2 linked regions of the Massilia litorea genome follow. The protein of the gene in region 2 interacts with the protein of the main gene of each other region in a pairwise test. Links are inferred from orthologs where the notes say so. Each region holds a gene or a part of one and is shown on either strand. Other genes may lie near its edges.

Evidence for each region.
Region 1: the proteins of recO (region 2) and ssb interact in binary tests that used the Escherichia coli proteins (3 or more experiments, as listed by UniProt). The link is inferred for Massilia litorea from one-to-one orthologs.

Annotation. Positions count from the first base shown.
Region 1 is NZ_CP062941.1:1,109,657-1,124,445, forward strand. The notes cover bases 7,891-10,848. They hold ssb (single-stranded DNA-binding protein), read right to left. Parts: upstream 9,644-10,848; coding sequence 9,137-9,643; downstream 7,891-9,136. Other genes in these bases: LPB04_RS04960 (glycosyltransferase), read left to right, coding at 7,891-8,004; uvrA (excinuclease ABC subunit UvrA), read left to right, coding at 10,084-10,848. Outside these bases: LPB04_RS04925 (glycoside hydrolase family 2 protein), read left to right, coding at 1-278; LPB04_RS04930 (AraC family transcriptional regulator), read left to right, coding at 414-1,241; LPB04_RS04935 (MFS transporter), read right to left, coding at 1,259-2,434; LPB04_RS04940 (lysozyme inhibitor LprI family protein), read left to right, coding at 2,906-3,934; LPB04_RS04945 (glutathione peroxidase), read left to right, coding at 4,023-4,568; LPB04_RS04950 (hypothetical protein), read left to right, coding at 4,687-4,863; LPB04_RS04955 (DUF1428 domain-containing protein), read left to right, coding at 4,945-5,304; more of LPB04_RS04960, read left to right, coding at 5,773-7,890; more of uvrA, read left to right, coding at 10,849-12,933; LPB04_RS04975 (MerR family transcriptional regulator), read right to left, coding at 13,000-14,037; LPB04_RS04980 (cyanophycinase), read right to left, coding at 14,210-14,789. UniProt on the Escherichia coli protein: Plays an important role in DNA replication, recombination and repair. Binds to ssDNA and to an array of partner proteins to recruit them to their sites of action during DNA metabolism. Acts as a sliding platform that migrates on DNA via reptation.
Region 2 is NZ_CP062941.1:3,137,707-3,152,455, reverse strand. What follows is about bases 1-2,918. They hold recO (DNA repair protein RecO), read right to left. Parts: upstream 1,901-2,918; coding sequence 1,100-1,900; downstream 1-1,099. Other genes in these bases: era (GTPase Era), read right to left, coding at 1,926-2,918; LPB04_RS14120 (pyridoxine 5'-phosphate synthase), read right to left, coding at 316-1,086; acpS (holo-ACP synthase), read right to left, coding at 1-302. Also shown: more of era, read right to left, coding at 2,919-2,957; rnc (ribonuclease III), read right to left, coding at 2,954-3,727; LPB04_RS14100 (DUF4845 domain-containing protein), read right to left, coding at 3,912-4,319; lepB (signal peptidase I), read right to left, coding at 4,356-5,273; lepA (translation elongation factor 4), read right to left, coding at 5,270-7,063; LPB04_RS14085 (glutaredoxin family protein), read right to left, coding at 7,426-7,686; LPB04_RS14080 (DegQ family serine endoprotease), read right to left, coding at 7,686-9,140; LPB04_RS14075 (sigma-E factor negative regulatory protein), read right to left, coding at 9,307-9,606; RNA polymerase sigma factor RpoE, read right to left, coding at 9,713-10,315; LPB04_RS14065 (protein YgfX), read right to left, coding at 10,396-10,872; fabF (beta-ketoacyl-ACP synthase II), read right to left, coding at 11,051-12,298; acpP (acyl carrier protein), read right to left, coding at 12,335-12,574; 3-oxoacyl-ACP reductase FabG, read right to left, coding at 12,756-13,493; fabD (ACP S-malonyltransferase), read right to left, coding at 13,525-14,463; LPB04_RS14040 (beta-ketoacyl-ACP synthase III), read right to left, coding at 14,497-14,749. UniProt on the Escherichia coli protein: Involved in DNA repair and RecF pathway recombination.

The sequences.
Region 1 (14,789 bases), 2.0 Mb from region 2 along the record:
AAGTCGGCGGCTACCTGCTGGCGCCCGAGCAGACCGAACGGCGGCGCGACCGCCTGTACGACCACTACGGCAACGTACGCAACGAGGACGAGCTCGCGCAGCGCTACCGCACGCTCATGGAAGGCCTTGCTTCCCTGCCCTTCCTCGCCGGCTTGTGCTACACCCAATTGACCGACGTCGAGCACGAGCAAAACGGCTTGTTGACGGCCGACCGCGTGCCGCGCCTACCGCCGGAACAGGTCGCCGACCTGCATCGCACGCTCTGGCCGAACGCCTGAAGACCTGACAGGGCCGCCGCTGCCGGCCGGGTCCGTGGACCCGGCCGGCCCCGTTTTCGACAATTTCATCAAATTCTCTTCTCAAAACATTGCAAATCGTCCAGAATAAGCTGCCAATCCTCAGAAATGGAGCTTATGGACAAGATCTCGTCACTGGTCGGCCGCTACTCGTTTCGTGCCCGCGTGTTTTTCAACGGGGTCTTCTGCGATTCGAATGCGTTTGCCGAAGACAAATTGGCCGGACAGCTGCACCTGGTACGCAGCGGTCCGGTGACCTTCCGCCAGCAGGACGCCGCGGCGCTGCACGTGAACGAACCGGCGATGGTGTTTTATCCGCACGGCACGGCCCACGTGCTGGAGATTCCGGAAGGCGCCAGCGCCACCTTGCTGTGCGCCCATATCAGCTTTGAAGACGGCGGCGCCAATCCGCTGGCGCGCGCCCTGCCCGCCTGCCTGTATTTGCCCCTGGCCGGCATGCCGGCGCTCGGCCACACGCTCGAATTATTGTTTTCCGAAGCAGCGGCGAAGGGGCAAGGGAGCGACGTCATCCTCGACCGCCTGTGCGACGTGCTGATGATCCAGGTGCTGCGCCACGAATTCGAAACCGGGACCTTGTCGATCGGCTTGCTGGCGGGCCTGGCCGACCGCCAGCTGGCGCCGGCGCTGGGCGCGATCCACGCGCGTCCGAACGAACCCTGGCAGCTGGAATCGCTGGCGCGCGAAGCCTGCATGTCGCGCGCGCGGTTCACGGAACACTTCCGGAATGTGGTCGGCATGCCGCCGGGGGAATACCTGACGCGCTGGCGCATCGGGATGGCGCAAGACCTGCTGCGCAAGGGGATGCCCGTCAAAGTAGTCAGCAGCCAGGCTGGCTACACGAGTGCGCCCGCTTTTACGCGGGCGTTCACGGCATTGGTGGGGGTGTCGCCACGACAGTGGCTGAAAGAAGCTGCGCCGGCCTGAAACCGGCGCGCGGGGAATTACTTCAGCAAACGCGTACGGCTGGCAACGAAGGCAATGACCAGCGACAGGCCACCGACATAAGCAATCGCCATCTGCATGCCGACGTGCTGGGCGATGGCGCCGATGACCGGCGGGCCCATCAGGGTGCCGCTGTAGGCCATGCTGGCGACGCCGGCCAGGGCGACAGGACCCTGGGCGCCGGCGGCGCTGAACACGAAGGGGAACAGCAGCGACAGGCCGAGGCCGGCGATTGCGAAACCGCCCAGGGCTAAATAGGCGTTCGGCGACAGCACGGCGAAGAACAGGCCGGCAGCGGACAACATCGCGCCGCTGGTGATCAGGCGCTGGGCGCCATATTTCGTCTTCAGCTTGTCGCCCACCAGGCGCGAGATCAGCATCATCGCCGAGAAGCAGGTCAGGGCCAGCGGCGCCATGCCGTCGCCGACATTGAAATGCTCCTTCAGGAACACGCCGCTCCAGTCGGCGATACTGCCTTCCGACATCGAGCCGAGGAAGCCCAGCAGGCCCAGCAAAGCCATCGGACCGCGCGGCAGCGCAAATTTTTTCTTTTCAACCTGTTCGGCCGCATCTTCGATGTCGAGCATCTGACAGGCGCCGACCAGTGCCATGGCCAGGGGAATGGCGACCATGATGAAATGGCTAGCCGGAGCGATGTGCAGGCCGGCCATCAGGCTGCCGAGGGTGGCGCCGGCCAGGCCGCCGCCGCAGGCCAGACCGTGCAGCATCGACATTTGCGATTGTCCGGTCTGCTTTTCGCGCTTGGCGGCAGCGGCATTCATGGCGACGTCATAGGTCGACGCGGTGATGCCCAGCATCAGCACGGCCATCATCAGGCGCGGCACGGTCGGCGCCAGGCCGATCGAGACCAGCACGGCCAGCAAAGCCAGGCCGGCGATCAGCAGCGATTTACGGGCGCCGAAGCGGCCCATCAGGAAAGACGACACCGGGAAGGACAGCAAGGCGCCGACGCCGCCGCACAGCAGCACCATCGACAGGGCCGAGTGCGACACGTGCACCCGTTCGGCCAGGGCCGGGATGCGGCCGGCCCAGGAACCCATGATCACGCCGAACAGGGCGAAAATGATGGGCAGAGCATATTGTTGGGCTTGAGCGAAAACCGGGCTGCGCGACGAGGAGATCGGGGCAGTAACGGCAGGAGCAGTGGTGTGCATTGTTTCCGAATAAAAGTGAACTATCCCTGTGCTGTCAGCGTGCTATCCGAGAGGCTCCACTCGTCGGGAAAGCGTTGGTGCGGTGGCGTCTTGTTGACTGCTCTGCCGTTCGTAACTGACTGCTAACAGGGGTATAAAAAGCAAACGCCAACCGGTTATTGGTTGGCGTCAAGAAGTTATGGGTAGCAATTTTACGCAATCGGGCGGCGGTTTTTGTTTTCCACGCGGAAAAAATTTATGCCCGTTGCGTCATGTTCACAGTCAATATTTCAAGTCGTTAGCAGGGCTGCATGAGCTGTTTACGGTCTGGCATGAAAAGGCGTTACGGAGTGTAAAAACCCTTGGCGCAAGCACGCAGGAAGCCGCAATTCCGGCCTCTCCATACCGGAGAAATTGCGCCATCTCACCACCGACCAGGCAGGCCCGGGGTAGCGTTAAAGCTTCCGATAGGAAACTTTTGAGGAGATTCCGATGTCCCCTGCGTATTGGCCCTTCCTGCTGGCGGCGTTCATTGGCAGCACCGTCCAGGCGGCACCCTATCCGAATGTCTACGGTGCCCCGCCTGAAGTACTGCGCGGCAGCGACTGGTATCGCCAATGCCTGCGCGTGAAGAACCAGCAGCCGGCGCGCCCGGTCGTGGCCGGCAAGGGCGAGAACGGACGCTGCGATGCCGCCGGCCTGTATTACGAGACCGTCAACCTGCCGGATGCCGGCAAGGCTGACTGGGAGCGGGTGCACGCCTGCGCGGCGCGCACGGAGGCGCATGGCGTGCTGATGATGCTGTATGCGAACGGCGCCGGGATGACGCCGCAATTCGATCTGGCCTTGAAACACGCATGCAGCATCCAGAGCCCGGTCGGCGAGATGAAGAGCCGCGTCCAGCACCTGCGCCGGCGTGCCAGCGGCGACGACCGGGAAGCGATCGACGTCTGCGACGACGCCGCTGCCGACCTGCGGGGCCAGTGCGCGGCCATGCGCGAGCGCCAGCGCGACAAGTCACGCAGCGCGCAGCTCGCGGCATTGACCCGTGGCTGGAATGCGAAAGAGCAACTCGGCCTGGAGATGGCAAGCAAAGCCGTCCATTATTTTGCGCAGCACCGGGTCGACTACGAGACCGATGCCGGCAGCAGCGCCACCCGCTCTCTGCAGCTCGACGTCCAGGCGGCTGAACTCGACCAGTTCGCCTTCGATGTGATGGACGCCGAAGGCGGCAAGGCGCCGCGCTTTTCGGAAGGCGAATTCGCCAGCCTCGACGAGAAGATGAACGCGGTCTACCGCCAGTTCATGCTGAACCGCCCGGCCAGCACCTCGTATCTGGGCACGATCCGCAAGACCGGCGTCGAGAAGACCCAGCGCGCCTGGCTCGCATACCGCGATGCGATGGAACTGTTCGGTTCGATCCGCCATCCGCAGGTGCCCGGCTCCGCCTGGCGTGCCCAGCTCACCGCGCGCCGTTTAAAACAGTTGACGGAGCTCGACAACGCCGCGGCGGGGCGCTGATCGTCCTGTCCTGCATCCGGGCAGCGCGCCGGCACGCGCGCGCAACGCGGAGTAGGATGGCAGTTCTGCAATCCTGAGGACTGATCACATGAGTACGCTTTTCGATATCCCGCTGCACCGCCTCGACGGCCAGGACGCCACGCTCGCCGACTACCGGAATAAAGTCATGTTGATCGTCAACGTCGCCTCGCAATGTGGCCTGACGCCGCAATATGCCGGCCTGGAAAAACTGTTTGAGCAATACGAAGAGAAGGGCCTCGTGATACTGGGCTTTCCCTGCAACGATTTCGGCGCCCAGGAGCCGGGCACCGAGGAGCAAATCGCCGATTTCTGCCAGCGCAACTACGGCGTGCGCTTCCCGATGTTCGAAAAAGTCGAGGTCAACCGCGAAGCACGGCACCCGCTGTACCGCGAACTCATCGCAGCCCAGCCGCAGGCGCGCCAGGCCGAAGGCAGCACCTTCGGCGAAAAGCTGGCCCAGCACGGCCTGAGCCCGAAGAACCCGTCGGATGTGATGTGGAATTTCGAGAAATTCCTCGTCGGCCGCGACGGCCAGGTCATTGCCCGCTTCGCACCGGACGTGAAACCGGACGATCCGGCGCTGGTGGCGGCGATCGAGGCGGCGCTGGGCTGATCGGCACGGGCGATGTGGCGCGGGGGTTAGATAGGGCACGGTGGACAGGGGTGAAGCCCACTAACCTGAGTCCATGGTCAAGCAAGTATCACCTCGCAAGCTGTATGCGATGAAACGCATGTCGATTGCACTGGCACGCGCGTCAAGCGCCCGCCCGTTTGGCCCGGCAACGGACCAGGCGCTGCGCTGGGCCGCGGCCTGGGGCATGGTGTGCGGCATCCGCACGCCGAACACCCCGCTGCGCCTGCGGCGCGGCACGCTGATCGGCTCGGCAGGCGGACCACGCCTGAATTGAGCCGGCGCACGGCATGGCGCGCTGCCGGGATTTTTCGCGCGTCGCCGAAGTCTGACCAATCCCACTTGCAGGAGCAGCGTCATGGCATACGTCGATGGTTTTGTGATTCCCGTCCCCAAAGATAAGCTTGAGGCCTACCTGGACATGTCCAGGCAATGCGCCGCCATCTGGCGCGAGTTCGGCGCCACCGAGTTCCGCGAATGCGTCGCCGACGACGTCAAGCCGGGCAAGCTCACCTCTTTCCCGCAGAGCGTGAACCTGGAAGAAGGCGAAGTGGTCATCTTTTCATGGATCGTCTACCCCTCGCGCGCCAAGCGCGACGAGGTCAACGACAAGGTCATGCAGGATCCGCGCATGGCCGAGTTCATGAAGCCGGAGAACATGCCCTTCGATGGCAAGCGCATGATTTACGGTGGGTTCGAGATGATGGTGGATATGTAGGCCTGGCGCCAGGCGTAAAAAACCCGCAACAGGTTGCGGGTTCTTGGAATACCGTCGCTGACGATCAGAACGGTTCAAGCGGATCTGCCCGATCTGCCCGCCAGTGGCGGCCGGGATCAGGCGCTTCTTGAGTGAGCATTCACTTGCGTTGTAGATCGGAAAAGGTCAAGATCAGGCACAATCGGTGATCCTGAATGGGAGGACGGCGGCATGCCGTGGTCGAGTTCATCGAGGCCCCTCGCTTGCACAGTAGTCGGAGCAACACAGCATGTGTGCGTCAAGAGCATATCAAAGCAGGTGGGCGACCGTCAGGAGAAGTGCGAGGCGTGGGAGCGCCTGGGCGAGCGAATCGACACGCTGCTGAACAATGCAAACGTGATTCAGTTCTCGGCGAAAGGGGCATGAATTTGCGTTACTATTTGGACGAAGGATGTTACGACCGCCGATCAGCGAGCTCGAAAAGCTCTTGTGTTTGAACTGTCGACCCGCGTAGCTCAATGGTCGCTCCGAGCCGGAAAAGCTTACTGTGACGACTTCGGGACCATTAAGTTAGGTTACCGGTTTGGAACAAAACTCCTCTATACTGGGAACTTTCGGGAAAAGTTACCCAAGGTCGGCATGCTAGATATTTCTGTCATTCTTAACGTTCATAACGAGGCGCGGTTCATCGCTCGCACCATGAGGTCTCTGAGCGAAGCGGCCGAGTTCGCACATTTCGAAGGGATCAGGACAGAACTTATTGTCGTCCTGGACTGTGCGGACGAGCGAACGCGACAGGCGGTACAGCGTACGAGAGCCACCGGTTTCAATAAGGTGCAAGTTGTCGAGTGCGAGAATCGCTCACTCGGTTTAAGCCGAAATACAGGCTGCGACCTTGCGCATGGCGAGTATCTGTGCCCGCAAGACGCTGACGACCTGGTCTCGTTTAACTACTTTGCAGACATACTCGCGCTCGCGAAGCGTCGGGGGCGCGAAACGATCCTGTTTCCTGAATGGCTAATCGGTTTCGGCGCTAGCAGATGGATGAGTCGCCATGAGAACGCCGCTCGCGGCCAATTCCTCATGGTAGATCAACACGCCTTTAATTCGCGTGCTTTTTTTCATCGGTCGGTGTACGAGAAACAGAGATATGAGCATCCCGACCATACTCGCGGACACGCGTACGAAGACTACCTTTTTAATTCGACCGCGATCGCGAATGGATTCGAATTGGACTACTGTCCCGGCATTGTCCTTTACTACCGCCAGCGTCCGAACAGCATCATGGCCAGCGCCAGGCGGTCTGGCCGCCTGGAGGTCCCTCATAACCCGCTCTTTTCGCCCAAGAAATACATGGCAAGATTTGAAAAAGAGTACGGACAGGTGCGAAGTGGTGCATGGCCGGAACCAGCCCAGTACGACATTGCTGCGGCTTACCGCGCGAATAACGCACTTGCCGTCCTGGCGGTTGCGGCGAACAGGATCGACCCAATAATCGACACGGCTTTGCTTGCAGGCGGTACGGGCTGGGCGCCTACCTGGGCCTCATGTGAGGCCGCCGCAGTTTATTACGAGATGTGTGCAGAAGTTGGAGACCGGACATTTACGGATGTATTCGTTCTGCCTTATCTTCGTCCCGGAGGCGCTGAGCGGTATATCCTGGACGTGATGCGCGGCCTACTGAATACTGGAATTGGAAGAAATGCGCTCGTAATCACTGGAGAGTACGCCGAGGCGCACACATGGCGCCATAAGCTTCCTGCTTATGTCACCTGCGTAGATGTTTATTCTTTGGGCGCGCGACTGAACGATGAACAACGTGAGCGTCTTACGGCACGTTTAATTATGTCTGTCGCTCCCGACGCCCGCATACACGTGAAGACAAGTTTCTTCGGGCACAGGCTGATTAAGTATCATCATCCGCATTTTAGACAAAATAAAATCATTTACTACCGTTTTTGTGATGACATGCATTTCGAGGCGGGAACGTTGGCGACTAGTGGCTTCGGCACGGAATTTATCTGTGACCATCTAGACGAGTTCACCAAGCTCGTATCTGACAATGCGGCGACCGTTGCGGACGACGTCAACCGCTTTGACCTCCATCGCGAAAAGTGGGTATGCCTGCCGGCTCTTATCGAGCCGGGCGAGAGAAAGGCACGACCGAGCGGAAGCCCCAATAAGCGGGTGCTTTGGGCGTCGCGGATTGGGCAACAGAAACGCGTGTCGCTGCTCCCGCATCTGGCGTTGGAACTATCGAAGAAAATGCCGGACGTGACCCTCGATGTGTACGGAACATTCGATCATGGGTTTCAGATTGACATGTCGAAATTCAACTATCGGGGCGCTTTCAGCGATATCACCGACATCGCGCTCGATCAATATGATGCGTTTATCTATACGACATGGTATGACGGTCTGCCGAACATCATTCTTGAGGCGATGGCTGCCGGACTGCCCGTGATCGCGCCTGGAATCGGAGGCATCGCGGACGCGATCACGGACGGAGATACGGGCATCTTGTTGGACTTGCCGCTCGACGATGCGCAGGCTGCGTCGCAGTACGTACAGGCGCTCGGGCTGCTCTACGAAGATCCGACTAAATTGGCCTGCTTGTCGGCCAACGCACTGAACTACATTTCGGGGCGCCATGGACGCGCCGGCTATCTTGCAGGAATTAAAAGGATTTTCGGGGATACGAATTATGAAAAGGCTGCTTGACGAAGAGGCTGTCGTGCATATGGATTACACGGCTCGAAAGGTGGCTGAGTTGCGCGCACAGTTGTTGCATTACGCTCGCAAGCTTGACGCAGCTGAGCGCGACAACGATTCGCTGCGACATCAGTTGATCGAATACCAACACGAGGCGCACGCTTGGAGAGAGTTCAGCCGGTCGCGCTCGTACCGGCTGATACGCAGCTACAGAGCTCTATATCGAGTACCTTTATTGCGGCACGGCCTGCGGACTGTGCGTTGGATCGTGCGGCGCTTGCGTCACCCCCGCTGACTTTTTTGCAAGAGCCGGACGGAAGATATGCCCCGCAGTGACGATCCACTGCGAGCCGACGGAACAGAGCGTTCGATCGAGACGCTACGAGGCTGGCGCATTCGCGTTTAGACAGTGTTTTTGAGACCGTCAAGGTAGTTCGCCCACGCTTGCATGCGTGCTCGCCGCTTATCGAGCCATTGCGTGCGATTGTAGGCGCGTCCGAGGGAATCGCGGACTCGTATGCTAGCTGCATCTCGACGACTTCGCCTTAATAGCCTGATTTCTCCACCGCGAGCGTACGCGCGGTTGCGCGCCCGCCGGGGATTCCCAAGCTTGCAACCGGTGCGATCGTGCCGTTTCAGCAAGTCGATTCCTGCATTGCTTAGGTCCCGATGCAACAACGCCAACGCCAGGCACACAGCATGAACCGTGTTGGCGGCTCGGCTGCGGTACGGTGCATCGCTAAGTATAGGGCAGCCTCATGGACTGGTAAGCCTCCAGGTCTGTTTAAAACAGAATGACGCTTCCCATTCCAAAACTTGACACGCTTTGCGACGAATCTCGTCATTTACCCACTGTTTTGGCTAAGAGGGTGTAGACAAAATCAATGCTGGTAAGCGAGTCTATTGAGCAGCATACGCGCCTCTGCCAGCCACACCCAAGCGGCTGACACAGCAAGCATTCGGTCGTGATCTATTACCGTGCGGCGCCAGCGTTCAGTCCACGCGTGGGTCAGTTCAAACCCGGTTAGGCGCCCTATGTAGTAGTTGCGCCACAGCTCCACTAAATAAGTGTGGATAAAGAAAAAGCGCGTGTGCCTTCGGCACACGCGCTTCTATCGACAAAAATACGACAAGGCAGGGTTTAGAACGGAATGTCGTCGTCCATGTCCGAGAAGTTTGGTGCCGGACGCTGCGGCTGTGGACGGGCTGCCGGGGCCGGTGGCGCCTGGCGTGGTGCCTGCTGGCGCTGCGGTGGCGCATCGTAGCCGCCGCCGTCGTCCATGCCCATGCCGCCGCTATCGCCACCCATGCCGGCACGGCCGCCCAGCATCTGCATGTTTTCAGCGACGATGTCGGTCGCGTAGCGCTCGATGCCGTCCTTGTCCGTGTACTTGCGGGTCTGCAGGCGGCCTTCGACGTAGACCGAGGAACCCTTCTTCAGATACTGGCCGACGATCTCGGCCAGGCGGCCGAAGAACGAAATGCGGTGCCATTCGGTCAGCTCTTTCTGCTCGCCGGTGTTGCGGTCCTTCGACTTGAACGAGGTGGCGACCGCGATGTTCGCGATGGCGTCGCCGCTCGGCATGTAGCGGATTTCCGGATCGCGGCCGAGGTTGCCGACGATGATGACCTTGTTGACTGATGCCATGGTGGTACTCCTTCAGGATTTTGTAAGCCCTGGCTCTGCACGTGTCTAAGCGCCAGGGAACTGAGTGATACAGCACGATATTATGGGGCCGAAGTGCCCGCATATAAAGAAGATTTTGTTGGCTTGAGTCAGCATCCGACGCGGCGCAAAAAGTGCCGATCCTTGTCCCGGTACCCCCGCAAATTTATTTTCGGATTCTGAACTATTTGCCATTGAAGCCGGGCGCAAACGGCTCACATACACCGGGAGCGGTATTGTCGATTTCAGTTCGCTTGTGAGAACGGCATATCAAGCTGACAGCGCTGGTACACCAGAGTACTGGATGAATGTACAGCCGCAACAAAAACGCGTTAAACTAGCAGATTCCCCCTCGATTGGCCCGCCCATCGCGACAGTTCGTGCGCGGCCCCGCAAAACTTATTGAAAGCCTGCCAAATTTAATGGAAGAAATTCGTATTCGTGGTGCCCGTACGCACAACCTCAAAAACATCAATCTCGACCTGCCGCGCAACAAGCTGATCGTCATCACCGGCCTGTCGGGCTCGGGTAAATCCTCGCTTGCCTTCGATACCCTGTATGCCGAGGGACAACGCCGCTATGTCGAGTCGCTGTCGGCCTATGCGCGCCAGTTCCTGCAACTGATGGAAAAGCCGGACGTCGACCTGATCGAGGGTCTGTCCCCCGCGATTTCCATCGAGCAGAAGGCAACCTCGCACAATCCGCGCTCGACCGTCGGCACCGTGACCGAAATCCACGACTACCTGCGCCTGCTGTACGCGCGCGTCGGCACGCCCTACTGCCCGGACCACCCGCACGAGCCGCTGGCGGCGCAGACTGTCTCGCAGATGGTCGATTCGGTGCTGGCCATGCCCGAGGGCACCAAGCTGATGATCCTGGCGCCGGTCGTGGCCGGCCGCAAAGGTGAACATTCCGATCTCTTCGCCGGCATGCAGGCGCAAGGTTTTATTCGTTTCCGCATCCAGAGCGGGGTCAATCCGGCCCGGATCTACGAGATCGACGAGCTGCCGAAACTCAAAAAGACGGAAAAGCATTCGATCGACGTCGTGATCGACCGCGTGAAAGTGAATCCGGAGATCAAGCAGCGCGTGGCCGAGAGTTTCGAGACCGCGCTGCGCCTGGCCGATGGTCGCGCCGTCGCCTACGAGATGGACACGGAAAAAGAGACCGTGTTCTCGAGCAAGTTCGCCTGTAATGTCTGCGGCTATTCGCTGCAGGAACTCGAGCCGCGCCTGTTCTCGTTCAACAACCCGATGGGCGCCTGCTCGCAGTGCGATGGCCTCGGCCACATCGAGTTCTTCGATCCGAAGCGGATCGTCGCCTTCCCGAACCTGTCGCTCGCCTCCGGCGCCGTCAAAGGCTGGGACCGCCGCAACCAGTTCTATTTCACGATGCTGTCGAACCTGGCGTCCCACTACGAATTCGACCTCGACAAACCCTTCGAGCAGTTGCCGAAGAGCGCGCAGGACGCCGTGCTGTTCGGTTCCGGCAAGACGTCGATCCCGTTCACCTATGTGAACGAACGCGGCCGCACCGTGATTCGCGAGCACACCTTCGAGGGCGTGGTGAACAACCTGCAGCGCCGTTATCGCGAGACCGATTCGATGGCGGTCAAGGAAGAGCTGGCCAAATTCATCAACGAGAAGAAATGTCCGTCCTGCGACGGTGCGCGCCTGCGCACCGAAGCGCGTTTCGTGAAAATCGGCCAGGGTGCCCAGCAGCGTGCCATTTATGAGGTGTCCGATAAACCGCTGCGCGACACGCTGGAGTTTTTCGAGACCCTGGAGCTGACGGGCGCCAAGAAGGACATCGCCGAGCGCGTCATCAAGGAAATCACGGCACGCCTGAAATTCCTGAACAACGTCGGCCTCGACTACCTGTCGCTGGACCGCAGCGCCGATACCCTGTCGGGCGGCGAGGCGCAGCGGATTCGTCTCGCTTCGCAGATCGGCTCCGGCCTGACCGGCGTGATGTACGTGCTCGACGAGCCGTCGATCGGCCTGCACCAGCGCGATAACGACCGCCTGATCGCGACCCTGAAGCACCTGCGCGACATCGGCAACAGCGTGCTGGTCGTCGAGCACGACGAAGACGCGATCCGTACCGCCGACTACATCGTCGACATGGGTCCGGGCGCCGGCGTGCACGGCGGCCAGATCATCGCCGAGGGCACCTTAGAGCAGATCATGGCGAACGAACACTCGGTCACCGCCCAGTACCTCGACGGCCGCCGCAAGATCGTGGTGCCGAAGAAGCGAACGCAGGCCAACCCCGAGCGCCAGCTGGTGATCACGAACGCCACCGGCAACAATCTGAAGGGCGAAACGCTGACGCTGCCGGTCGGCCTGATGACCTGCATTACCGGTGTCTCGGGTTCGGGTAAGTCGACCCTGATCAACGACACGCTGTATCCGGCCCTGTCGCGCCACCTGTACGGCTCGCAGACGGAACCGGCGCCGCACGACGCGATTTTCGGCCTCGAGCATTTCGACAAGGTCATTTCCGTCGACCAAGCGCCGATCGGCCGCACCCCGCGCTCGAACCCGGCGACCTACACCGGCCTGTTCACGCCGATCCGCGATTTGTTCGCGACGGTGCCGACGGCCAAGGAACGCGGCTATTCGGCCGGGCGCTTCTCGTTCAACGTGAAAGGCGGCCGCTGCGAAGCCTGCCAGGGCGATGGCGTGATCAAGGTCGAGATGCACTTCCTGCCGGACGTGTATGTGCCCTGCGACGTCTGCCATGGCAAGCGCTACAACCGCGAAACGCTCGAGGTGCATTACAAGGGCAAAAACATCACCGAAGTGCTGGAGATGACGGTCGAAGATGCGCACGAGTTCTTCAAGCCGGTGCCGGTGATCGCCCGCAAGCTGCAGACCCTGCTCGATGTCGGCCTCGGCTACATCAAGCTGGGGCAGAGCGCGACCACCCTGTCGGGCGGCGAGGCGCAGCGTGTGAAATTGTCGCTGGAACTGTCGAAGCGCGATACCGGGCGGACGCTGTACATCCTGGACGAGCCGACCACCGGTCTGCACTTTGCCGACATCGACCTGCTGCTGAAGGTGATCCATCGCCTGCGCGACCAGGGCAACACGCTCGCCATCATCGAGCACAACCTGGACGTCATCAAGACGGCGGACTGGATCGTCGACCTCGGTCCCGAGGGCGGCGCCGGCGGCGGCAAGATTGTCGCGACCGGTTCGCCGGAAGCGGTGGCGAAAAATCCAAACAGCGTGACGGGCAAGTACCTGGGACCGCTGCTGAAGCAGTAAGCGGGGTCGAAGTAAAAAAAGCAGAGCCGCGGCTCTGCTTTTTTTTCGTGCCAGACGGCGCACCGCCTACGCCTGCGCTGCCTGTGCGCGCAAGGCGGCCATCGCCTGGCGCATGAAGGCCCGCATCGGCGCATCGACCCAGCCGCCATTCGTCAGCGCTGGCTCGTTCTCGAGCGCCTGGCGCAGCTTCATCTGCGTGGCCGGGTTGTCGCCCGCATACGAACGGAACAGGTCGAACCAGTGCTGGGCAAGCGGCCGCACCTCGGGCGCGTCCGGTGCGTGGCCCGCGTCCATCGCGCTGCGCACCTGTGCCACCAGTCCCGGCCACTCGGCGCTGCGCTTGCCGATGTTGGCGCGCAAATACGCGTATTCGTCGTCGTCGAGGTAACGGCGGTAGATCGCGCATTTTGCCTCGTAGGCCGCGGCGATCACGAAGCCCATCAGCGCCGGCGTGATGCCGGTCTGGTCCTGCACCGAAGGCTCGCGTTCGTGCATCGCATTCAGTTTGGCGAACAACACCGGGTTGTTGCCGGTGTCGCGCACGATCTTCGTCATCCATTCCTGCGCCAATGCCTGCGCTTGCGGATCGGTCGGCGCGGCGCCGGCATCCAACAGCGCCTGCACGGCGGCCACCAAGGCCGCCCATTCCTGCGAGCGCGCCGCCGAATCCGTGTACAGCGGCAGTTGCTTCAATTCGTCCTGCGAAAAATACTTGTCGTACATGCTCATGTGCTCCAGTGTGGTCAGCCAGTCGGCCAGGTCCGGCTCCTGCCCAGCGATCAACTGCTGCCGCAGGCGAGACAGGCGGATGCGCAGGGCATCGGCTTCGTCGATCTGCTGGGTCAGCATGGCGATCTGCTGCGTCACGACGTCGACGAGCGGCAGGTCCGGCCTGGTGAGATAGGTTCCGATGTCGGCCAGCGACAACCCGAAACGGCGCAAGGCGAGGATGCGGTGCAGCCTGGCGATGTCCGCGCCGTTGTACAGCCGGTAGCCGGCATCGGAACGCGCCGAAGGCGTCAGCAGGCCGATCGCGTCGTAATGGTGCAGCGTGCGTACCGTCAGCGCGGTGCGTTTCGCCAACTCTCCAATTTTCAGCAGCATCGGTCTTCCTTTCTTCAACGTGGACCCAGCTTGCGGCCTGACGCTACGTGAGGGTCAAGCACTCCGTAAAACAGTGAATATTAATACCTCGCTGGGTTGCCGAAGGCTGTCATGGCGACGTGATCGAAGCGGCGCGCCCCTGGTGTTCCGAACGCGTGTTCATGAACTCCCTCTACTCGGCCGTGTACAGCGGCTGGTGCATGCGCACCGGCCGCACATCTAACCGGATCCGGTAGATCGACCACGCATCCTCGCGGTTGGTGGCGTATTCGCGCGTATCGGGCATGCGTGTAAAAGTGAATTCGAAGCCGCGTTCCGGCGCACGGCTGGCCGGTCCTTCGAAGGCCAGGCCGACGGCGCGCTGCAGGTCGCTGTCGACCAGTTTGACCAGCAGGTCGAGAACCGCCGTATTGCCCAGGATGTCGGTATAAAACAGGGCGTCGCGGTGCTCCGCCCCCGTCTTCTCGACCGGCTCCTTGCCTGGCCCGGGAATAAACCCGCGCTGCGCGAGGCTGAAGCGGTCGCCGTTGTCCAGGTAGCTGATGCGCGCATTCGACAGGTTGAAATGCGCCCTCGCCTTGTCCGTGACCGCCTCGCCCAGGTCGAGCACGATCGCGCCGGTGCGGCCGATCACGCTCACCTCGCGCGTGGGCGCCACCACCATGGCGGTGTCCTCGTCGATCCCGAGTCCCAGCGTATAGCCCTTCTTCAGCATCGCCGGCAGCATGCGCGCGAAGCGTCCGCGCGCCAGC
Region 2 (14,749 bases):
TCCTCGAGTGCGCCGCTGCAGACGATCATCGGCTTGCCGCTCGGGGCGTTGAGCATTTGCGCCGAGCGCCAGGTCATGGGCATGCGCATGCCCAGGCCGATCGCCTTCGAGAACGCTTCCTTGGCCGAAAAGCGCGTGGCCAGGAAACGCAGGCCGCGTACTTCGCTGCGCGCGCGCCGCGCATGGTATTTCTCGAGCTCCTGGGGCCCGAGGATCTTTTCCGCGAAACGTGGGCCACTGCGCGCGAGCGCGGCCTCGACACGCGAGATCTGGACGATGTCGGTGCCGATGCCATAAATCATGTCAACCCCTCGCTCACTGTGCCCCCAGCGTCACGCCCAAGCGCGCGGCAACCATGATCGCCTTCATTTCGCGCACGGCGTTTTCCCAGCCGGCGAACAAGGCGTGGGCCACGATCGCGTGGCCGATGTTCAGTTCGGCGATGTCGCGGATCGCGGCGACCGGCTGCACGTTGGTGTAGTGCAGGCCGTGGCCGGCGTTCACGACCAGGCTGTGCTTCACGCCGGCTGCCACGCCGGCCTTGATGCGCTCCAGTTCGTGCAGCGCCTCGGAAGCTTCCGCCTCGGCATAGCGCCCGGTGTGCAGCTCGATCACGGTGGCGCCGGTGCGGGCCGCGGCTTCGATCTGCTGTTCGTCGGCATCGATGAAAAGCGAGACGCGGATGCCCTCGCCTTTCAGCTGCTTTACCGCCGTCTCGACTTCCTTGAAATAGCGGATGACGTCGAGGCCGCCTTCGGTCGTGACTTCCTCGCGCCGCTCCGGCACCAGGCAGACGTCCTGCGGACGCACCTGGCAGGCGAAGTCGATCATCTCCTGCGTGACGGCCGCTTCCAGGTTCATGCGGGTGGCCAGCTGCGGGCGCATCGCCAGCACGTCGGCGTCCTTGATGTGGCGCCGGTCTTCGCGCAGGTGCAGCGTGATCAGGTCGGCGCCGGCCTGCTCGGCCAATAAGGCGGCGCGCAACGGGTCCGGGTAAACGGTGCCGCGCGCGTTGCGCACGGTGGCGATGTGGTCGATGTTGACGCCCAGGTCGATGACCGGGCCGACGGGTTGCAGGAAGCTCATGGTTGTTTAGGTTTTATAACTGCATCAAATCGATCAAAATCTGCCGCGTATTCAAGGGCACCCCGCCCAGGTGGTGCGCCAGCAGGAAGCGCATCAATTGCTTGCTCTGCGCCTGCGTCGCCGGATCGGCGTAATCCTCGCGCTCCATGTCGAGCAGGGTCTTGCCGGAAACAACCGGCCAGACATCGGACACGCGCGCTTCGCGGGCGCCACGCTCGGGATCGACCACGTAATCGAGCGCGGCGTCGACCGTCTCGCGCGTCGTCGTCGAGCGTTTCAGGTCGGCGGCGACGCCTGTTTCCTTAAGTAAGGCCCGTTCGAACTTTCGCAAGGCAATTTGTGCCGGTTCGCCGTGCGCCAGCTCGTTCAGCGTCGAAATGTAGTGGTCGAACAGCGCCCGGTGCGGATCATCGCGCGCCAGCAATTTCACCAGCAATTCGTTCAGGTAGAAGCCGCACAGCAAGGCCGTGCGTTCGATGGGCAGCATGCCGCCGACCCATTCGGCGTCGATCAGGGTACGCAGCTCGGACTTGCCGCTCCAGGACACCGACAAGGGCTGGAAAGTCTGCAGCACCCCGCGCAGTTTGGAGAGCGGCCGCTTCGCGCCCTTCGCCACGACGGCAATGCGCCCGTGGTCGCGCGTAAACAGGTCGACGATGAGGCTCGTTTCCTTGTAGGGATAGCTGTGCAGCACGAACGCAGGCTGGCCGTTGACACGGACCTGGCTGAGGGGCGCGCGGCTGCGCCGAGGCACGGGCGCGGAGCCCTCGGCCGCCGTCTTGTCGGGATCGAGAGGAGTGTCGAGGCTCGTCATGCGTTGGGGGAAGTCCTCCGGGGGCTTACTCGTAGCCGTAGGCGCGCAGGCCCGCTTCGTTGTCGGCCCAGCCGGACTTGACCTTGACCCAGATCTCCAGGTACACGGGGCCGCCGAACAGCTTTTCCATGTCGAGGCGCGACTGGGTCGAGATTTCCTTCAGGCGCGCACCCTTGTTACCGATGATCATCGATTTGTGGGTATCGCGCTCGACCAGGATGGCGGCGAAGATGCGGCGCAGATTCCCTTCCTGCAGGAATTGCTCGATGATCACCGTGCTCGTGTAAGGCAGCTCGTCGCCCAGCAGGCGGAACACTTTCTCGCGCACGATCTCGGCCGCAAGGAATTTCTCGCTGCGGTCGGTGATGTCGTCCGGTCCGAACACGGGCGGATTTTCCGGCAGGTGGCTGCGGATCTCGCGTTCGAGCGAATCGATCTGGAAGCGCAACTTGGCCGACACCGGCACGATGGCCGTGAAGTCGCGCAGGGACGCCACCTTCTGCGCGAAGGGCATCAGGGTCGCCTTGTCCTTCATGTGGTCCGACTTGTTGATGACCAGGATCACGGGCACGTTCTTCGGCAGCAGGTCCAGCACTTGCTGGTCAGCCGGGCCGAAGCTGCCGGCCTCGATCACGAACAGGACGACGTCCGAGGCGGTCAGCGTGTTCGAGACAGTTTTATTGAGCGTTTTGTTCAGTGCATTCGCATGACGGGTCTGGAAGCCGGGCGTATCGACATAGATAAACTGGGCGTCGTCATGGGTCTGGATGCCGGTGATGCGGTGGCGCGTGGTCTGCGCCTTGCGCGAGGTGATCGACACCTTGGCGCCGATCAACTGGTTCATCAGCGTCGACTTGCCCACGTTCGGGCGGCCGACGATGGCGATGTAGCCGCAGCGGAAACCTTGCGGCGAGGCGCCGCCGCTGGCGTCCTTGCGGTCGGCAAAGAAGGCGTTCAGGTCGGCGCCCTGCTCTTCACCCGCGTCGTTCTGGGGAAGGTCCTGGCCGGGCGTGTTGTCGGGGGTGTGGTCTTCGGTATTCATACTGAGCTTCTTCATGCCTGTTTGGTCGGAACGGCGAGTGGCGCGTCTGCGGCCTCGTCGCCCTGGATGGTGGCGATGCCGGCCAGCTTGAGCTGGGCGGCGCGCGGCTTGGCCTTGCGGCCGGCGGCCGGGGTCTTGCGCAGCGCCTGTTCGGCTGTTTCCAGCGCCAGGCGCGCGGCGGCCTGTTCGCCGGCGCGGCGGCTGCCGCCGCGGCCGAAGACCTGGATGCCGAGTTTCGGGACCAGGCATTCGATTTCGAATTCCTGGCTGTGGGCGGCGCCATGGGTGGCGATCACGTTATAGGTAGGCAAGGAAATCTTGCGGCTTTGCAGGAATTCCTGCAGCAGCGTCTTGGCATCCTTGCCGAGGGTGCGCGGGTCGACCGTGTCGAGCAAGGGAATGTAGAAAGCACGGATGACGTCGCGCGCGGCATCGAAACCGGCGTCGAGGAAGATGGCGCCGAGCAGGGCCTCGAGCGTGTCGGCCAGGATCGAGGGACGGCGGAAGCCGCCCGATTTCAGCTCGCCTTCGCCCAGGCGCAGGAATTGCGACAGTTCGAGCCTGGTCGCGATTTCGAAGAGCGACTGCTGCTTGACGAGATTGGCGCGCAGGCGCGACAGGTCGCCCTCGTCGAGGTGGCTGAAGCGTTCGTACAGGATCGAGGCCACGACGCAGTTCAGGATCGAGTCGCCCAGGAATTCGAGGCGTTCGTTATGCAGGCTGCTATGGCTACGATGTGTCAGGGCCTGCTGCAAGAGGCCAGCATCCCGGAACGTATAAGCCAAGCGTGTTTGCAATAACTGAAGATTCATTGTCGATGTATTGTAGTACGGCCGCAGCGAAGGCGGCGCTTCCTGCTCGGTTGGGCGGCGCCGGGCGGCGCGCGCCATGAGGGTTCCCCCGCTCCAAGACGGGCAGCGGCGGGTTCCCTGCCCGGCACGCGTCGAAGCGGCGCGGCCGGATGGCGGATCAGTTCGAGCCGCCCTCTTTCGCCGCCACGACGCCGCTCGGGTCGGTCGTGCCATCGTAATCGATGACGAGGGTGGCGCGCGCGGTCAGGGGAATGCGTTTTTCGTAGGCGAAGCTGATCTGCGGGCTGCCGCCTTCGTTGCCGATGACGAGGTCGCGGCCGCGGATCGCATCGATATTATTGATTTCAGCCGACTTATCGAAGGCTTGCCGCATCTCGGAAACGCTGCCGCCGGCCGCCTTGGCGCGCGCGATGCCGTCGCGAACGGCGCGGAACTCGAGATAGGACGGAACGACCTTGATCGCCAGCAGGGCGAACACGCCCAGCACCATCAACACCAGGATCAGGCCGGTGAGCGAGATGCCCTGCTGCTTCGTCGAGCTTACGGGTTTGCGGTCCTGCATCATGACTCCTTGGCGAGGCCGAACCCGGCCTCTTTCCTGTTACTTGATCGCGCCGATGCGCTTCGGATCGCCGAAGTTCATCCAGACCAGGAAGGCCTTGCCGACGATATTCTTGTCCGGGACGAAACCCCAGTAGCGGCTGTCCGCGCTGTTGTCGCGGTTGTCGCCCATCATGAAGTAGTTGCCTGCCGGTACGGTACAGGTAAATTTATCATACGAATAGTCGCAGGCGTCGCGGTGCGGGAAGTTCTCCACGCCGTCGAGGTTGAAGGAGCGTGCCGGATCCGTGTTCAGGATGCGGTGTTCCATGCCCGGCAGTTTTTCCACGAACTGCTTGTGGTAGACCGGCCGTTCGTCGTCCAGGTATTCGTCGAGCGGGGTGTACTGCACCGGCACGCCGTTCACGGTCAGGCGCTTGTTTTCGTAGGTGATCTTGTCGCCCGGCACACCGATGACGCGCTTGATGTAGTCCTGGCTCATGTCCTTCGGATACTTGAAGACCATGACGTCGCCGCGCTGCGGATCGTTGATCTCGATGATCTTCTTGTTGACGATCGGCAGACGAATGCCGTAGGTGTACTTGTTCACGAGGATCAGGTCGCCGACCAGCAGGGTCGGCACCATCGAGCTCGACGGGATCTTGAACGGTTCCCACAGGAAGGAACGCAGGAAGAACACCAGCGCGATCACCGGAAAAAAGCTGCCCGAGTACTCGACCCAGGTCGGCTGGCGCAGGTGCGCCGCCTCGATTGCCGCGCGGTTGCCGTTGTTGTCGACCTTGATGCCGTCCGCAATCAGCTTGGCCGTGCGGGCATCGTATTCGGCCAGCGCGGCGTCCGCGGCGGCCCGGCGTTGCCTGGCCAGGACGAAGACGTCCAGGAACCAGACGACGCCCGTGACCACCATGAGTACGAACAGAATAAGCGCAAAATTCCCCAGGATTGGTTGCAGGTTCATTTATCTTCCACTTGAAGGATGGCGAGGAAGGCTTCCTGTGGAATCTCCACCGAACCAACCTGTTTCATGCGTTTTTTACCGGCTTTTTGTTTCTCAAGCAGTTTCTTCTTGCGGCTGATGTCGCCGCCGTAGCACTTCGCCAGCACGTTCTTGCGCAGCGCCTTGACGTTTTCGCGCGAGATGATGGTGGCGCCGATCGCCGCCTGGATGGCCACGTCGAACATCTGGCGCGGGATCAGTTCGCGCATTTTCGCTGCTACCTGACGCCCGCGGTACGGCGCGTTGGCGCGGTGCACGATGATCGCCAGCGCATCGACCTTTTCGCTGTTGATCAGCATGTCGACCTTCACCACGTCGGCCGAGCGGTATTCCTTGAACTCGTAGTCCATCGAGGCATAGCCGCGCGAGGTCGACTTCAGGCGGTCGAAGAAGTCGAGCACGATTTCCGCCATCGGGATTTCGTAGTGCAGTTTCACCTGGCGGCCGTGGTAGGCCATGTCCATCTGGATGCCGCGCTTGCCGTTACAGAGCGTCATCACCGAGCCGACATATTCCTGCGGCATGTAAAGGTTGACGTCGACGATCGGCTCGCGCACTTCGTTGATCTTCGATGGTTCCGGCATCTTCGACGGGTTGTCGACGCGAATAACCGTTCCGTCGCGCATCTCGACCTCGTAGACCACGGTCGGGGCCGTCGTGATCAGGTCCATGTCGAATTCGCGCTCGAGGCGTTCCTGCACGATTTCCATGTGCAGCAGGCCCAGGAAGCCGCAGCGGAAGCCGAAGCCCAGCGCCTGCGACACTTCCGGCTCGTACATCAGCGCGGCGTCGTTCAGCTTCAGCTTTTCCAGCGAGTCGCGCAGCGCGTCGTACTGGTTCGCTTCCACCGGGAACAGGCCGGCGAAGACCTGCGGTTGCACTTCCTTGAAGCCCGGCAGCGGGCTTGAGGCCGGACGGTTCGCCAGGGTCACGGTGTCGCCCACTTTGGCGGCGGTCAGTTCCTTGATGCCGGCGATGATGAAGCCGACCTGGCCCGCTTTCAGTTCCGGCAGCGAGACCGAGCGCGGCGTGAAGACGCCGATGTTCTCGACCAGGTTCACCGACTCGGTCGCCATCAGGAGGATCTTGTCCTTCGGACGCAGGGTGCCGTTGACGACGCGCACCAGCATCACGACGCCGACGTAGGGGTCGTACCAGGAGTCGACGATCAGGGCCTGCAGCGGTGCGTCCGGGTCGCCCTTCGGCGGCGGGACTTTCGCGATCAGGGTTTCCAGCACGTCTTCCACGCCGAGGCCGGTCTTGGCCGAGCACACGGTCGCGTCGGACGCGTCGATGCCGATCACGTCCTCGATTTCCTTCTTGGCGTTCTCGGGATCGGCGTGCGGCAGGTCGATCTTGTTCAGGATCGGCACGACTTCCACGCCGAGGTCCAGTGCGGTGTAGCAGTTGGCGACCGTCTGCGCTTCCACGCCTTGCGAAGCGTCGACGACGAGCAGCGCGCCTTCGCAGGCGGACAGCGAGCGCGAGACTTCATAGCTGAAGTCGACGTGGCCCGGGGTATCGATCAGGTTCAGGTTGTAGACCTGGCCGTCGCGCGCCTTGTATTGCAGGGCAGCGGTCTGCGCCTTGATGGTAATGCCGCGCTCGCGCTCCAGGTCCATCGAGTCGAGCACCTGCGCGTCCATTTCGCGGTCCGACAGGCCGCCGCACAGCTGGATGATGCGGTCGGCCAGGGTCGATTTGCCGTGGTCGATGTGGGCGATGATGGAGAAGTTACGTATGTTGTTCATTAACAAAGCTCAAAACCAAAAAGGGGCGAAGCCGCCGACAGGCTGCCGGGCGGCGCCGCGAACTGCCGGCGCAATACGAAAAAGGCGCTTCGTGTGGGGCTGGTTCTCCCCAGGCGAGCGCCTTATCTCAACGTGTAAGCCTGTGTGCGAGGGACAAAAGCTTTTCCAAGCCAGGCATTTTACCGGATTTCAGGGTAGAAAGCCCGGTTTCTGTGGGAGGGCTGCTGGGGAGTCTTTGTGACCAGTAAGGTCGGCGCACCGCAGGGTGGGCTCTGCCCACGCGGTCGAACTCGTGCATACCGCCCCAGCTTGCGGGAAACGGTGCGGTTTGCATGCCGTGTTCCGCGTGGGCGGAGCCCACCCTACGAAGCCCGCACCAGCTCGCGGTCGAGATAGCGCCGTACCGCCTCGGCATCGAGAAAATAGTGACACAGCTCAGGCTCATCGAGCCGCCCATACAGCACCGGCACCAGCTCGTCGAAACGCTCCACCAGCGCCGGGTCGGCATCGACATCGATGACGTCGACCTCGAAGGCCTGCCCCGCCGGCGCCATGGCCTGCAGGGCGTTCAGCATATCCTCGCAAAGATGGCAGTAGCTGCGCGAATAGAGAGTAAAGCGCATCACTTGACCGGCTTGATGACGAGGTATTGCGTCACGTTCTCGCGCCGCACCAGCACCGCCACGCTCTTCTTCGGATCGAGCTTGCCGGCCAGCGCGTTGAACTGGGCCGCGTCCTTGATCTCGACATTGTTCATCTGCAGGATCAGGTCGCCCTCGCGCACGCCCGCCGCGGCCGCCCTGCCCTCGGCGCTGTCGACCACGACGCCGCCCTCGAGGCGCAGGCCGCGGCGCTGTTCGGCATTCAGGTTCGACACATGCAGGCCGAGCGCATTCGGCGCTGCGCCCGGCGCCGGCTTGTTCGGTTGCGGCTTGGGGGCGACCGCCTTTTCGTCTTCCAGCGCGACGATCGTCACCGGCACATCGATCTGCTGGCCGCGCCGCCAGACGGTGACCGTCGCGCGCGCGCCGACCTTGGTCGCGCCGACCAGGCGCGGCAGGTCGCGCGTGGTCTCGATCGCCTGGCCGTTGAACTTCAGGATGATGTCGCCGACCTTGATGCCGCCCTTTTCGGCCGGGCCGCCCGCTTCGACCATCGACACTTCGGCCCCGCGCGCCTTGCCCAGGCCCAGCGACTCGGCGACGTCGCGCGTGACTTCGCTGATCTGCACGCCCAGGCGGCCACGGGTGACGGTGCCGGTCTTCTTGAGCTGCTCGGCCACGCGCATGACCTCGTCGATCGGCACGGCGAAGGAAATGCCGTTGTAGGCGCCGGAAAGCGTGGCGATCTGCGAGTTGATGCCGATAACTTCGCCGCGCATGTTGATCAAGGGGCCGCCCGAATTGCCGGGATTGACGGCGACGTCGCTTTGAATGAGCGGCAGGTATTCGCCGGTGTCGCGCGACTTGGCCGAGATGATGCCGGCTGTCACCGTGTTATCGAGATTGAATGGCGAACCGATGGCGATCACCCACTCGCCGACCCGGATCTTGCTCGAGTCGCCGGTGCGCAGGTAAGGCAGATTGGTCGCACTGACCTTCAGCAGGGCGACGTCGGAGCGCTTGTCCGAGCCCAGCACCTTGGCCTTGAATTCGCGGCGGTCGGTCAGCGTGACGGTCACTTCGTCGGCACCCTCGACCACGTGGGCATTGGTCAGCACATAGCCGTCGTCGGAAATAATGAAGCCGGAGCCGACGCCGCGCTGCACTTCTTCTTCCTGCTGCGGCTGCTGCTGGGGGGAGCGGCGGCGCGGAATCGGCTGGCCGAAGAAGCGGCGCAGGAATTCCTGCATTTCCTCTTCGCCCGGTCCGCCCTGCCCCATCCGTACACGCTCGGTGGTGCGGATGTTCACGACCGCGGGACCTGCCTTGTCGATCAGGTCGGAAAAGTCGGGCAGGCCCGTCACCACCGGGACCGGCACGGGAGCGGCGGCGCTAGCGGCAGTGGAAACGGAAAAGCCGGCGCACGCCAACAGCAGGGCCGACACGACTACGTTGGCAATTTTTTTGCTTGTCATGGAAGTCACGGTTGAGGACGGGGGAATTGACGTTATGGTAAGCCAAAAACCACCGTCTTGTCGCGCATCCGGCGGACGGGTGCGCGGCGCAGCCGCGGAAAAGGAGGCGAGGACCGCGCAGCGATCGTGGCGACGATCGCCGGCCGGCTTGCCGCAGAGGCAGGTATCAGGACGAGGGTGTGGAGGCCGCCAGCACGCCAGGCTTGGCGAGCTCGGCCTCGACGAGGGGGCGGCGCGGATGCAGCGGCTCGGCCGCCAGGCGCGCGCTGAGGCGTGCCGCGAAGCCGGGCGAGAGATCGGCAGGCTCTCCCGTGCGCAGCACATCGCCGATCAGGTGATACACTTCCCACGCTGCCATTCCATCGGCCGTGCGCAGGGCTGCGCAGGCCAGTTCGTGGTCGTCTTTCGGCAATGCATCGTCGCTCAGGGCGGAGATACGTTCGCGGTTTTTTTTGTTCGTGTCCATCGGTCGTTCCAGTAGCTGTTGATCCAAAAAGTGGTCCAGTTTTCAGGGAGGCGAGCGATCCATCTGCTTTGACCTTCCGCCCTCCTTGTTGTTGCGATAACGCTAGCTACCGACGTTTGTCAGCCGGAAAATCGAGCAAAGGCTTCAATTTTTCGGCGATGACTTCGCGCGCGCGAAAAATCCTGCTGCGCACGGTTCCAATTGGACACGCCATCACTTCGGAGATTTCTTCGTAGCTCAAACCCTCAATTTCGCGCAAGACAATTGCTGTCCGCAGTTCCAGCGGGAGCGCTTCCATTGCCGCATTGACCGTGTAGGCGATCTGCTTACTCGCTAACACTGATTCCGGTGTATTAATGTCTCGCAAGCTATCCGCATCGTCAAACGCTTCAGCGCGTTCCGTATCTGCCTCGGTCGAGGTCGGTGCGCGCCGGCCCTGTGTGACGAGATAATTCTTTGCCGTGTTGATGCCGATCCGATACAGCCAGGTATAAAACGCGGACTCGCCGCGGAAATGGCGCAAGGCGCGAAAGGCCTTGATGAAGGTTTCCTGCACCACGTCCTCGGCTTCGGCAGGGTCGTGCACGAGGCGCGACACCAGCCGCATCAGCCTACGCTGATACTTCGCCACCAGCAAGTCGAACGCCTGCCTGTCGCCGGCCTGGACGCGTTCGACCAGCAGTTGATCACCCTCGCGTTCTGTCGTCACTGACCGTGTCCCGTTGGGGCCTGCGCCGACGGGAGAATCGTATCTCCTCCCTGTCTAAGAGTTGGCCCGCTGCAATAAGTTCAAAGTATTTCGGATGTCGTTGCCGCTCGCCCGGGGTGCCTGCCCAGCGTGCCGATCACCACGCGTAGCGCCCGGTAGTCGGATGGCGGCAGGCTGTCGCGCAGCACCGGGACGAGGTGCCTGGTACCGGCCTCGTCGGCCAGATGCAGCAGCAGCATCGAAGGCCAGACCAGGCTTGCGGGCAACAGTGTGACCACCCGTCCGTCGGAGGCCGGCGGTTCGGCTCCCATCTCCTGTTGTACCGTCAGGCGGATGGTGCCGGTTCCAGATACATCAATCCGGTGCGTCTTTGTCGTGCTCGCCCATCGGTGCAGCAAACTGAGCGCTGCAAGCAGGAAAAAAGCGACGCAAAAAGGGGCGCCGGCTAAGCGGCCCGGCAACACCATGCCGACGAGAGTGGCGGCGCATAGCTGCGCCAGCGCGAACAGCAGGAGGCCTGCGCGCAAACGGCGTGACGGCGCAACACGTGCGGACACGGCAAGGGACACGATATGAAGGGAAAGTGAAACGGAACGCCTGCCGCGCGCGGGGTGCGGCAGGGTCAGGCGTCCAATACCTTAGACAGGACCGGGCGCAGCAGGTTCAGACATAAGCTGCAAAAAAACAAATCGACACCACTCGGGTGTCGATCTGTCTTGTTCACATGCTCGAACTTCAGACCTTGGCGAAGACGAGGGTACCGTTGGTACCGCCGAAGCCGAACGAGTTCTTCACGGCATAGTCGATCTGCATGTCGCGGGCGGTGTTCGCCACGAAGTCGAGATCGCAGGCCGGATCCTGGTTGAACAGGTTGATCGTCGGCGGCGAGACCTGGTTGTGGATCGCCAGCACCGTGAACACCGACTCGAGGCCGCCAGCGCCGCCCAGCAGGTGGCCGGTCATCGACTTGGTCGAGTTGACCACCAGCTTGTGGGCATGGTCGCCGAAGGTACGCTTGATCCCCTGCACTTCAGCCAGGTCGCCCAGCGGCGTCGAGGTGCCATGCGCATTGACGTAGTGCACCTGGTCGGCATTGATGCCGGCATTGGCCATGGCGGAGACCATGCACCGGCTTGCGCCGCTGCCGTCTTCCATCGGCGCCGTGATGTGGTGGGCGTCCGCGCTCATGCCAAAGCCCAGCAGCTCGGCGTAGATCTTCGCGCCGCGTGCCTTCGCATGTTCGTACTCTTCCAGCACCATGACACCGGCGCCCTCGCCCAGCACGAAGCCGTCGCGGTCGCGGTCCCAGGGACGCGAAGCGGTGGCCGGATCCTCGTTGCGCGAGGACAGCGCGCGTGCCGAGGCGAAACCGCCCAGGCCCAGCGGCGAGATGGTCGACTCGGCACCGCCGGCGATCATCACGTCGGCGTCGCCGTATTCGATCAGGCGGCCGGCCGCGCCGATGCAATGCAGGCCGGTGGTGCAGGCCGTGACGATGGCCAGGTTCGGACCGCGCAACCCGAATTTGATCGAGAGGTCGCCCGAGATCATGTTGATGATCGAAGCAGGCACGAAGAACGGCGAAATGCGGCGCGGGCCGCGCTTGTCGTATTCGTCCTTCTGCTCTTCGATGCGCGGCAAGCCGCCGATGCCCGAACCGACGATCACGCCGATACGGTCTGCATTCTCTTCGGTGACTTCAATCCCGGAATCCTGCAGCGCCTCGATACCCGCTGCCATGCCGAAATGGATAAACGTATCCATGTTGCGGGCTTCCTTGGCGGGGATGACATCCTCGATATTGAAGCCTTTGACTTCGCCGGCAAAGCGGGTCGAAAACGGCGTTGCATCGAACCTGGTGATGTTGGCAATGCCCGACTTGCCAGCCAGCGCTGCGCTCCACGCATCGGCAATGTTATTGCCGATAGGTGAAACGCAGCCCAGGCCGGTAATGACAACGCGGCGGTTGCGTGAACGGCTCAAGCGATTCTCCCGAAAACTAAAACAGCTTAGGCCCGCTTAGGCCTTAACGTGCGCGGTCGCGTAGTCGATCGCCTGCTTGACGGTGGTGATTTTCTCAGCCTGCTCGTCAGGGATTTCCATTTCGAACTCGTCTTCCAGGGCCATCACCAGCTCAACGGTGTCCAGGGAATCGGCGCCGAGATCGTCAACGAACGAGGACTCGATTTTGATGTCGGCTTCTGCAACACCCAGTTGCTCAGCGACGATTTTTTTAACGCGTTGTTCGATATCCGACATGTTATGGCTCCATTAGGTATGTGTTGCGGAAAGTGCGCGCATTTTATCAGGTTTGCGCGCTGAAAAACTATTTTCGGCGTCTGACGCTAATTCAGCCGAAACTCCTGCTAAAAGATGAGATTCTGCCGTGATGTAAATGGGGCGAAATTCAATCGTACGCCCCGTGCCGGCAGACTTTCAGTCAATTCATGTACATGCCGCCATTCACGTGCAGCGTGGTACCGGTGACATAAGCCGCGGTCGGACCGGCCAGGAAAGCCACCGCATGGGCGATGTCTTCCGGCTGGCCGAGACGGCCCAGCGGGATTTGCGTGAGCAGCGCTTCGTGCTGGCCTTCGCCCAGACCCTTGGTCATGTCGGTATCGATGAAGCCCGGCGCGACGCAATTGACGGTGATGTTGCGGCTGCCGATTTCGCGTGCCAGTGCGCGCGTCATGCCGGCCACGCCGGCCTTGGCGGCGGCGTAGTTCATCTGGCCCGGGTTGCCGGACGAACCGACGACCGAGGTGATGTTGATGATGCGGCCTTGCTTGGCCTTCATCATGCCGCGCAGCACGGCGCGCGAGAGGCGGCCGACGGCGGTGAGGTTGGTCGCGATGACGCTGTCCCATTCCTCGTCCTTCATGCGCATGGCCAGGTTGTCCTGGGTAATGCCGGCATTGTTGACGAGGATGGACAGGCTGCCGAAGCCCTTCTGCACCTCGTCGATGACGGCGGTGCAGCGCGCTGCGTCGGTGACGTCGAGCACGAGACCCTTGCCTCCGAACTCGGCCAGGTATTCGGTGATGGCCGCCGCGCCGGATTCGCTGGTAGCGGTGCCGACGACTTTTGCGCCTTGACGGGCCAGTTCGAGAGCGATGGCTTTGCCGATGCCGCGCGAGGCACCGGTGACGAGAGCGACTTGGTTCTCCAGATTCATTCTGTTCCTTTACTTGAAACGATGTTGACGCTCAGGCGCCCTTGACGGCTGCCAGCACGCGCTCGAGCGCGGCCTGGTCCGTCAGGGCTTCGCCGACGAGCACCGGATCGATGCGTTTCGCCATGCCGATCAGGGTCTTGCTCGGGGCGCATTCGATGACTTGCGTGACTCCCTCGGCCGCCATTTTCTCCATGGTCTCGACCCAGCGCACCGGGCCGGCTGCCTGGCGCACCAGGGCATCCTTGATCGCCTCCGGGTCTTTCAGGATAGCCACGTCGACGTTGTTGATCAAATCGATACGCGGCGCATTGAAACTCAGTTTTTCCATGTACTCGCGCAGGCGGTCCGAAGCAGGCTTCAGCAGCGAGGAGTGGAACGGCGCCGAGACTGCCAGCTTCATGGCGCGCTTGGCGCCCTTCGCCTTGGCGATCTCGCAGGCGCGGTCGATCGCGGCGGCGTGGCCGGCGATCACGATCTGGGTCGGCTCGTTGAAATTCACGGCTTCGACCACGTCGCCCTGGGCTGCCTCGGCACAGACGGCGCGCACGTCGTCAGCGGACAGGCCGAGCACGACGGCCATGCCGCCCTGCCCGACCGGCACCGCTTCCTGCATCGACTGGGCACGGAAGCGCACCAGCGGCACCGCGTCCTTGAAATCGATCACGCCGGCGGCTACCAGGGCCGAGTATTCGCCGAGGCTGTGGCCGGCCACGATGGCGGGCACGGGACCACCGGCCGCGATCCAGGCGCGGTACACGGCCACGGCGGCGGTCAGCATGACCGGCTGGGTGTTGGTGGTGAGGTCGAGGTCTTCCTTCGGGCCTTCGGCGATCAGCTTGCCGATGTCCAGGCCGAGGGCATCGGATGCCTCGGCGACGGTCTGCTCCACCACGGCGTTACCGGCGAAGCCGTTCAGCATGCCGACCGCTTGCGCGCCCTGGCCGGTGAACAGGAATGCGAATTTGCTCATCTTGTTATGTTCCTCGTATTGAAGCTTACTGCGTTACATGCGCGCGAGGACGGCGCCCCAGGTAAAGCCGCCGCCGACGCCTTCCATCAGGATATTGTCGCCTGCTTTGATGCGACCGTCGCGCACGGCAAGGTCGAGCGCCAGCGGGATCGAGGCGGCCGAGGTATTGCCATGCTCGTCGACGGTGACGACCATGCGCTCGAGCGGCAGGCCGAGTTTCTTGGCCGTGCTCTTCATGATGCGGATATTCGCCTGGTGCGGGATCAGCCAGTCGACGTCGGATGGC